3 regions of the Komagataeibacter diospyri genome follow, and region 3 is predicted to be linked to each of the others. Evidence: riboswitches for the same ligand, from Rfam matches in the RefSeq annotation. Region 3 holds a riboswitch; each other region holds the start of a gene.

Region 1 (3,277 bases), 420 kb from region 3:
GCGGCCACAGCTCCATGCCTACCTGACCGGGCTGGGTGCAGCGGAGGTGCTGCCACGCGATACACTCAGCCCCACGGGCAAGGCACTGGAAACCGCACGCTGGGCGGGGGGAATCGACGTGGTGGGGGGTGAGACACTGGCCGCCATGTGCGCTTCCATCCAGCACGGTGGCACGGTGGCGGCCTGCGGACTGGCGGGCGGACTGACGCTGCCGCTGACAGTGGCGCCTTTCATCCTGCGCGGCATACGCCTGCAGGGAATCGATAGCGTGATGTGCCCGCGCCCACGCCGCATGACCGCATGGACGCGCCTTGCGCGCGATATCGATCCCGTGCGCCTGGAAAACATGCTGCATGACGCCCCCCTGGCTGATGCCATCGGCATCGCGCCGCGCATCCTTGCCGGTCACATCCGGGGACGGACTGTCATCAACATGGGCTGATCAGCATACCTGGCGGGAAAAATGGAATTTGCGGGCGCAGCGTTTTTTACAAAGGCAGCATTTCCTGATCCGGTTTCAGGAAACAGCCCCTCGAACACACCCAATAAAAAACGGCATACCCGCCGGGGCATGCCGTCCTTCATTCACCGTCGCGCCGTATCGGCACGCAGGCCGTTCAGTGACAGGGGAAACCCAGCAGATGGCGGCCATCATGTACGAATTCATGCACGTAATGTCCGGAAATAAGGGAAGTCGCACCCTGCTCGGCGCCCACGAAATAGATCAGCAGCGACGCCAGAACCAGCCCGAACACACCCCACGGCAGCAGGTCGCGAACCGGGATGGAAACCTGCGGCGCAGCGATCGCGGCGCTGGACAGAACGGATGTATCTTGGCTCATACTGGTAACTCCATGGATCTCGTGCGACCCGGAGCAGCATGCAGGGGACGCACCATGTCAGGCCGCCCTTCCCATAACCGGATCTGGGTCCATGTTTTCAAAATTGACGTGGAAGGTCAATCATTCCCTTGCATATCCCACCCCTTCCCCACACGCAGGGCCGCATGGCATGAACCAGACCCTGACCTGTATTGCACTGCCTGCCCCCGACTGCGTGCGCCATGGCATTTTTCCACTGCATGACGAGACATGCCCGCTACCCGCCGACCTTGCGCGACATGTCGAGGACGCCGAACAGATCCTGCTGCCCCCCACCATGCCAGCCCCAGACACACGCAACACCTTGTCCGAACCAGCCCTGCGCGCCCCGGATATGGGCGCATGGCAGGGACAGTCACTAAAAGACCTGCCTGCCGCCGCTCTTGCGCGCTGGGTTGCCGATACCGGTTTCGCCCCGCCGGGTGGGGAAAGCCGGGCTGCACACCTGCAGCGCGTGACGCGGTGGCTTGAAGCCCTGCCATCTGCGCCCGCACGCATGGCAGTGCTGGCCGATGCCACGGTTGTACGGGCCATCGTGGTGGCCGCCCTTGGCGGCACAGCGGCAATGCTGGTCCGTCTGGATATCGCCCCCCTGACCCGGACGCACCTGACGCGCCATACGGCATGGCGCGTGGCCGTCAGTGGCGCACCACTGCCATGACCGCATGACATGCGCGACGGCCCCGGTTTTTTTGACAGCGCCGGGACCGATCGTCTAAATCCGCCAGTGATGGTCCCCCTGTTGGGGGAGAATAGGGAAGACGGTGCGCCATACCGGCAATTCCGTCGCTGCCCCCGCAACTGTAGGTGGCTGTTTCCCGGCCTGGTCCGCCCATTGCGGGCCAGCATGCGCCACTGGTTCCCGTGATCGGGACCGGGAAGGCCGCCGGGATCGAGGACGCTGACCCCAGCACCCTCCGCCACAAGCCAGGAGACCTGCCATCATGTCCGTCCGCAGGCGGACAAACAGGACCGAGATTCAATCGCATGGCCGGCGGGGTGCCCGGCACGCGACAGGCCACCGCCCTGCCCGTACGCAGGTCGCAGGGCCATGACCGTGCACCCCGCCCACCGCTGCCCGTGCGCAGCAACGCCGCGAAAGGGCACGGACCATCATGAGCATTCCCGCATCACCCGATCCCATGGAGGCTGGCCCCGTTCACCTGCATGTCTGCGTGACGTGCCGCCGTGGCCTGCCCGCGTCCGACAACCCGCCGGGGCGCCAGTTGCATGACGCCATGCATGTACTGGCATCAGGCAACCCGCAGGTCGTCGTGCATGAAGTCAGTTGCCTCGCCGCCTGTAACGATGGCTGCACTGCCGTGGTGGCCATGCCGGGCAAATGGGGCTGGCTGCTGGCCAACCTTGGCCCGGAAAAGGCCGCTGACCTCATGACCTATGTCGCCGCTTACGGCGCTTCACGCAGCGGTACCGTCATGCCGTCCCGCCGCCCTGCCAGCCTGTCGGACATGGTACGCGGCCGTTTTCCTGCCACCCTTTTTCCTGGAGCCTGATCGCCATGACCCCATCCAACACGGCCCGCGCCAAGGTGCCCGTTACCGTCATCACCGGTTTTCTGGGGGCAGGCAAGACCACACTGCTGCGCCATGTCCTGGCCAATGCGAAAGGCCGGCGCATCGCCATAGTGGTCAACGAATTCGGCACGCTGGGCATTGATGGCGACACGCTGCGCGCGTGTGGCGTGGAAGGATGCCGGGACGAGGACATTGTGGAACTGACCAATGGCTGCCTGTGCTGCACGGTGGCCGACGACTTCCTGCCCACCATGGAAGCCCTGCTGGACCGTGAAGCAGCCCCCGACCATATCGTGATCGAGACATCAGGACTGGCGCTGCCCAAGCCGCTGCTCAAGGCGTTTGGCTGGCCCACCATCCGCACCCGCATGACGGTCGATGGTGTGGTCACGGTCGTGGACGGCCCCGCCGTGGCTGCCGGCCGCTTTGCCGATGACCCGGCGGAAGTCGCCCGCCAGCAGGCGGCCGACCCGTCGCTGGACCACGACAATCCACTGGCGGAAGTGTACGAAGACCAGTTGCTGTCCGCCGACCTTGTGATGCTGAACAAGACCGACCTCATGACCCCGGCACAGGCCGATGCGGTGGAAGCCTCCATCCGCGCCGAGATCCCGCGCGTGGTGAAAGTGGTGCGTGCAACCGATGGACAGGTGGACCCTGCCATCCTGCTGGGCCTTGACGCTGCGGCGGAAGACGACCTTGACGCCCGCCCGTCACACCACGATGCCGAAGGCGGCGAGCACGAGCATGATGATTTTGAAAGCTTCGTCGCCTCCATTCCCGAACAGGACAGCGTAGAAGGCTTCATTGCCCGCCTGAAAACGCTGGCCGAACAGCATGACATCCTGCGCATGAAGGGCT
Region 2 (3,277 bases), 1.6 Mb from region 3:
ACACCGTACATCCGTGCCTTTGCCACATTGGCATAGGAGTAATTATAGTCGTATGCCGAATCAATCGAAAGCGAGGACTGGATCAGATTCCGGACGCGGCTGTCATACCATGTCGCGCCAAAATTCAGGCGATCATGCAGCAGCTTCTGCTCCACCCCTGCATCGTAACCGACCAGTTGTTCCGCCTTCAGGTCCGGATTGCCTTTTTCGGAATAACCGGCCCCCACCTGGCTGGCGAATAGCTGGTACAGCGATGGACCATGAAAACCCGAACCGGCACTGGCCTTGATGATGGTCCCGGTTCCCGGCACATGGATCGCGGGGGCCACGCGCCATGTCACATGGTTGCCATAACGCGAATTGGCGTCGTAACGGATATTGGCCGCGCCATACAGGATATGGTGCCAGTTGCCCTGATACTGCCCGTAGCCTGCGGTCGTATCCATGCTGGCGGATGTATCATATCCGCTGTCCCACATGCTGGACGCCGTATGGCTGGTATTGAACGTATCGTGGAAATGTTCGGCCCCGATCAGAAGCTGTCCATACTGCCGTAAATTGAACGTGCCGTGCCAGTCCACCTTCATCCGGCTGGAACGGTAATAATCAGGGTCGGGACTGATCGGACTGCCGTAAGCTGTGCCCGTTTCCGTCCAGCGGTTGCGGTTGGTCATGTAACCAAGGCCAAGCACCTGATCGAACAGTCCATGGAACGACACAAGATGCGCCGTGCCGCGCACGATGGCCTCGTTCTGGGTGGTCTGTTCCCGCACGCCTTTATCCCCGTACAGATTTTCGCTCTGCAGGTCATACACCGAATAGGAATGATTGTTGTCCTGTATCAGCCGCGCCGTAAGTCCCAGGTCAAAATTATGGGTGACATCATAACCCAGCCGGATATTGACGCCACGGTTGTCATTCCGGTTGCCTTCATGGCGCTGCTGCCGGTCCGCGCCGTAGTAGCGTTCGATATAGGACGGAATATTATGGAAGCCGTCCATGCGGTAATGGGAGAATTCCACATTATAATGAAATCGCCCCCTGCTGCCGCGCGCGCCGAATGTCTGGTTGAATGTCCCATACCCCCCGCCTTCGATCCGGACGAACGGCCTGAATCGTCCCTGCCCCTGCGCTGTGGTGATATCGATGACGCCGGCCATGGCGTCCGCGCCGTACAGGCCGCTCTGCGGACCGCGCAGGATCTCGATCCGGCCCATGCCATCGGTCACGAACGCGCCCGCGTCAAACATGCCGGTCGAGGAACTGCCGTCGTTGATATCCATGCCATCAAGGCGGACCTTGACCTCGTTGGCGTTATTGCCACGCATGAAAATGGACGAGGTACCACCCGGGCCACCCGTCTGCACCACGTTCAGGCCCGGCTGGCGTGCAAGGATATCAGTCAGGCTGCGCCGCTGCTGGGTCTGGATCTGTTTTTCGGTGATGATGGTCATGCTGGTGCCGATATCATCCACCTTTGTCGACCGACGGGCGGCACTGACGCTGATCAGTTCAGGAAGGCCCGTGTTGTCCAGCGAAACAACAGCTTTCGATTTCCTGTTCTGGACAGCATACTGGTTGGCGGGCTGCTTTTGCGGTGTGTCCCGTCTGGACAGATCATCGGCGCGCGCCACACAGGCGCCCATTGTTACCAGTGTGGTGGAAGCAATCAGCAGATTCCGAAAAAGGATCATGGAATTCAGGTCTCGCGGTCACATCATCGTTGCCACGAGAGCGTGTCGCCACACGGCTTCCGATCCGCAGGAAGGCCCGTGACACCACACCGTCAGGACACCCCGCCCGACAGTTCCCGGTCGCAACCATCATGACGGCAGGTCTCCTGGCTCACGGCGTGGCATCCTGCACAACCTTCCCGGAAAACCGCAGTCTCCAGTGGCCCGGACCATGACATCCGGTAATGCAAGGACATACCGCTTACAGTTGCGGGGACAGCCGGAGCATTGGATCGTAACCCGCACTCCGTTCCCTTTTAATCCCCCCGCAGGGGGAACCGTCGGCATGGTTCTGATCGTGCGGGGCGGTCCTGTCAACCCGGATGGTCCCGCGCCCCATGCCCGCTGGCAGCCGTTAGCGGGTGGCGGGCCGGGCCTGCTTCAGCAGCGCCGCGATCTGCGCACAGGCCGCTTCCCCTGCCCCTTTGGCAAAGGACGAACTCCGCGCTTCGTAGGTATAGCGGTCATAGCTCCGCGCATCGGGCATGTATTTGGCCCCGCCATCGATCATAGTCGCCACCATGGTATGCGCAAAGGGCGAATGGTCGCGGATCCGTGCACCAAGGCTGGCCGCCAGTTCCGGCCGCACGCCCACCAGCGCCAGGTCGCCAATACGGACCAGCACGACCGGCAGCGAAACCGGTGACCCGGCCGTATAGGCAAAAGTGGTGACAGGCCCCGTGGCGCGACCCGTCCGTGGCGGGAATGCCTGCGACGCCACCTGTATGTTTTCACGCCGGATGTCGAGTGTCGGCATATCGGCAGTCCTGATCTTCCCCGCCACATCGACGATCTGTGCGCCAAGGCGCGCGCCCAGCAGGTCAACAATCGCGAAGCCGGCTTCGTGAATGTCAATCCGGCCTGCCTGTCCATCCGCATTCACGACGGGACGGCTGGCCTGAAGATAGGGTGCCTGATCGCCTGCCGCCCCCACCACGAACAGGGCAGTCGCGTCAGGGCCGTACTGCGCCTCGACATGCCGCATCGCAGCACCGGCAAGATCCGCCGTCATGAGCCTGCTGCCCGTGCTGGATACGGACCCGTCCATGACCGAGGACTGCACGGCAAAATTCGTCATGACCGCCAGCGGCCTGCCATCCAGCCGGTCAATGCGCAGCACGCTTACGGTCGGGTCCGTATCGCCCGCGTCATCCGCGCCCAGCCACCATCCATACGGTGTCCACACATCACGGTTCACGCTGACCCGGCTTGTCCCCACGCCCGCGCCCAGACGCGCGGGCTGTCGCATTGCAAAGGCCCGCGTCGCGGCCTGACGCGCGGCCTGTATGACTGCCTGCCATGCAGCGGCATTGGCCTTCATATCCGTACCCGGTGGCGTCTGCCCCGCCGCGAATACATGCGGCGCTGAAAAGGTGTGGCTGGCGCTGACAATGATATTGGGGGCAGCAATGCCTGCGACATCCGTCACGGTGGCCTTGATCGCGGTTATCAGGTCATCAAAGATGGATGTCAGGTCCACCACGACAATGGCAAGCCGTGTTGTCCCGTCATCAAGCAGCAGGACACGCACGGCCAGCGGATCA
Region 3 (3,277 bases):
CAGTACCATCACCAGCAGGACGGGCGTGATATCCGGTCCGTGGCATGGGGTGGTATCCGCACGGGCCGGAATATACGTACCCATCAGAATGTAAGGCTGCTGTGCAGGCCAAAAATGGCTTCGTTTCCCACCCGTCGGTTGCCGCTCCAGTCGGCCACGCCACCGGATGGGTTCCATACGTACTGGAAATCGGGCTGCATCACCATCCACGGCGTGACCTGCGCCTGATAGGTCAGTTCAAGATGGTTCTCGTTCCCCTGGACAAGGGAATTGCTGTCGCGGTCGAACTGGCGCTGTCCCGAACTGGCGCGGCCAATGCCCCAGCCCAGGCCGATCGTGTCGTTGTCCCGCCCCCTGAACGGGGCCTTCAGGTTCAGGCCTGCGTCGGTGGCGAAGCTGATCATGTTGCGGTCGCCGCCATTGCCCGTGGCGCGCACGAATACCCCGACTGACCGCGCGGATCTGAGCGAAGGCCGCCAGATCATCTGGTCAATGATGCCATAAACCATCCAGTTGCCCCGGTCCCAGCGCGGGGTCAGTTCGGACTGCGTGCTGCTGGCATTCAGCGTGGCCGCACCGAGTGAGCCACCACGCTGGTTGTAACGGTAATCGGCAAACTTCGCCGTATCGTAATACCCGCCCAGCTTGTACACGCCCGGCAGGCCGGGATTTTTTGTCACATTGGACATGTCGGCAGGCTGTGGGTTGAGCGCATACTGCAGTTCGGTGATCAGCAGCGCGCCGGTGCCCATGTTGAAGTTCGTGCCATTGGCGCCATTGGTGGTCTGGCTGGTGGGGTCGGAATTGTACCCGCTGATGGAACCGGTCGCCTGCTGGATGGGCAGGGAGTTGTAGCGGTTGCCCGGCGGGTTGTCGTCGGCCGCCGCGAACATGAAGGTGAACTTCTCGCTGGGGCGGTAGCGGATGCGGATGGCGGGGGATGACAGCGGCCATGACGGCCCGCCCCCATACAGGTTGACCGAGGGCGCCATGGGCCAGCCGAAATTGGCGTTGAGGTAAAGCGAGGCGTAATCGCTGATCAGGAATTCGGTATCAAGGTCCTGCTGGCCGATCTTCACGTCCAGTTTGCCCTTCAGGAAGGACTGCTGGTACCACAGCTCGAACAGACGGGTGGAGCGGTCGGCCTCGAAGCCGCTGACCGGGTTGAAGTTGGCCAGATGATCCTGCGAGATCGAGCGCCCGCGCGTCTGCAGCGCGCTGACATTGAACAGGCCACCCTTCAGGCCGAACAGCTTTTCGGTATCAATGGTAAGGGTTGGCATGGTGACGCCGTCATAGGCGGGGCCGGTGCCCGAACCGGCCGCGCCATCATTGCCCGAGGCTGACCCGCCGGTGCCATTGCCCCAGACCTCATCGACTTCCTGAATGTCGAAGCTGATGCCATGCTTGTACAGCCACGGCCGCGCGCCCCACATGTTGCCCAGCAGGTTGCCGCTGGTGTCGAGTTTGTCGTCACCCCCAGCCGCAACCGCGGCCTTTTCTTCCGCATCGGCCTGCGCGCGTTCTGAATCGCGCACGGTGGCCGGGTCGATCTGCTGGATCAGGGGGGTGGAATTGCCAAGGCGAGCGCGGTCCTGCGCGATCTGTGTCTGGGCCTGCGCATGGGTGCTGGCCCCTGTGATGCCGATCAGGCCGCAGGAGAGGAGAAGGGTATGCCTGCAGCCATGTCGTGCCGCGAGGGGGAAAAGGAATTTCATGAAAAACATCCCGTCAGGATGGGGCCGACCATGAATGGCCGGAAAAAAACGGCCCATTGTAACGGGCCACGGCTGATACGGGGGACGGGATGTCAGATGGTCTTGTACATGTTTCGTGTCCATCTCCGGTCAGCCCGCCCGGCGATATTGTGAAGGACAACGGCAGGTCTCCTGGCTTACGGGTCACTGCATTTCATCTCCCTTCCCGGCCGGGGCCAGTGGGTGCCGTATGGCGGCATCAGATGAAATACTCTCCGTTTACAGTTGCGGGTACAGCTGTCGACTAGACCCCCGGATATGATATCCCGCCGGGGTTTACGACATTCCCTTTCTCACCCGTTTGCACGGGACCGCTGACTTATTGATCCGGACTATAGCGTTTACAGTCCATTAGGCAAGGTCGGCCGGGGGTTGCTGGTCCAGCAGTGCTGCAACTTCTTCCATGTCTGGCGCGGCCTGTGCGGCACCGGGGCGGGTGGTGGCCAGCGCGCCGCAGGCGGCGGCAAAGCGCACGGCTTCCCCAATCACCGCCCCGCGCGCCAGTGCGCAGGCCAGCCCTGCATTGAAGCTGTCCCCCGCCGCCACCGTATCAACCGCCCGGACATGGAAGGGCGGGATGAACCCCTGCCCACCCGGTGCGGAATACGCCACGCCGCGGTGCCCCAGCTTGATGATGGCCGTGCGTGTGCCGCGTGCGTGCAGAATGCGTGCCGCCTGCAGGGCTGTTGCTTCATCGATGGGCTCGATACCCGTCAGGTCGCGGGTTTCGCGTTCGTTGGGGGTCAGGATATCCGCCAGCGCGTACAGGTCTTCCGGCAGGCCATCCACGGGGACCGGTGCAGGGTCCAGCATGACGGGAATGGAGCGTGCGTGGGCCTGCCGGGCTATTGCCAGCACCAGTGCAGGAGACATTTCCATCTGCATCATTACCAGCGTGGCGTGATCCAGAACAGGGCAGAGCAGGGGGCACGCTTCCGCCGCGTGCGTCATGTTCGCCCCGCCATCAACAAGGATCTGGTTTTCCCCCGCGTGGTCGATGGTGATGAAGGCCCGGCCGGTGCCTGCCGCCGGGTCTTTCATAAGCCAGCGTGTGTTGACCCCGGCCTGTTCCAGCGTGGTACGCGCCATGTCTGCCAGCATGTCCGCACCTGTCCAGCCCGCCAGCGCCACGTCCTGCCCCAGCTTCGCCACCGCGATTGCCTGATTGGCCCCCTTGCCCCCTAACCCGGTAGTGGAGGAATGGACATGCAGCGTTTCACCCGGCCGAGCAAAGCGTGTGACATGTACGACAAAATCGATATTGGTGCTGCCAATGACGGCAATATGGGACGTAGGCATGGCGGGAACCCTGGGTAGTGTAAATGAGCATGCAAGGCTTATTTACCATTCTACCCCGCAATCATACAGGCCCCGGCCCTGAAGGCTGCTGCCCATCGTAAAGAAGTTTTGGTGAAGCTTTTTTTTAAAAGGCTTCAGGGAATGTCACCTTTTTCAAAAAGGTGACACTCAAAAACTTTTGTTATTTTATCAAGTGGTTATTCAGGTGCAATCCATTTCAC

The links. A riboswitch is a leader RNA that binds a small molecule or an ion and turns the genes downstream of it on or off. The one in region 3 is predicted to bind cobalamin.
Region 1: linked by a shared signal. The riboswitch ahead of ACE2AA_RS12555 (DUF1636 domain-containing protein) and the one ahead of ACE2AA_RS10665 (carbohydrate porin) in region 3 are both predicted to bind cobalamin.
Region 2: linked by a shared signal. The riboswitch ahead of ACE2AA_RS02965 (TonB-dependent receptor plug domain-containing protein) and the one ahead of ACE2AA_RS10665 (carbohydrate porin) in region 3 are both predicted to bind cobalamin.

The regions. Positions count from the first base shown of each region.
Region 1 is NZ_CP171836.1:2,680,487-2,683,763, reverse strand. Features, by position in the region: gene ACE2AA_RS12570 (MDR family oxidoreductase) at 1-442, shown strand, start outside; gene ACE2AA_RS12565 (CbtB domain-containing protein) at 618-842, opposite strand; gene ACE2AA_RS12560 (histidine phosphatase family protein) at 934-1,542, shown strand; cobalamin riboswitch at 1,596-1,840, shown strand; gene ACE2AA_RS12555 (DUF1636 domain-containing protein) at 1,997-2,395, shown strand; gene cobW (cobalamin biosynthesis protein CobW) at 2,401-3,277, shown strand, end outside.
Region 2 is NZ_CP171836.1:648,946-652,222, reverse strand. Features, by position in the region: gene ACE2AA_RS02965 (TonB-dependent receptor plug domain-containing protein) at 1-1,694, opposite strand, end outside; cobalamin riboswitch at 1,813-2,031, opposite strand; gene ACE2AA_RS02960 (neutral/alkaline non-lysosomal ceramidase N-terminal domain-containing protein) at 2,089-3,277, opposite strand, start outside.
Region 3 is NZ_CP171836.1:2,264,179-2,267,455, reverse strand. Features, by position in the region: gene ACE2AA_RS10665 (carbohydrate porin) at 84-1,718, opposite strand; cobalamin riboswitch at 1,862-2,088, opposite strand; gene ACE2AA_RS10660 (ribokinase) at 2,109-3,056, opposite strand; gene ACE2AA_RS10655 (23S rRNA (adenine(2030)-N(6))-methyltransferase RlmJ) at 3,254-3,277, opposite strand, start outside.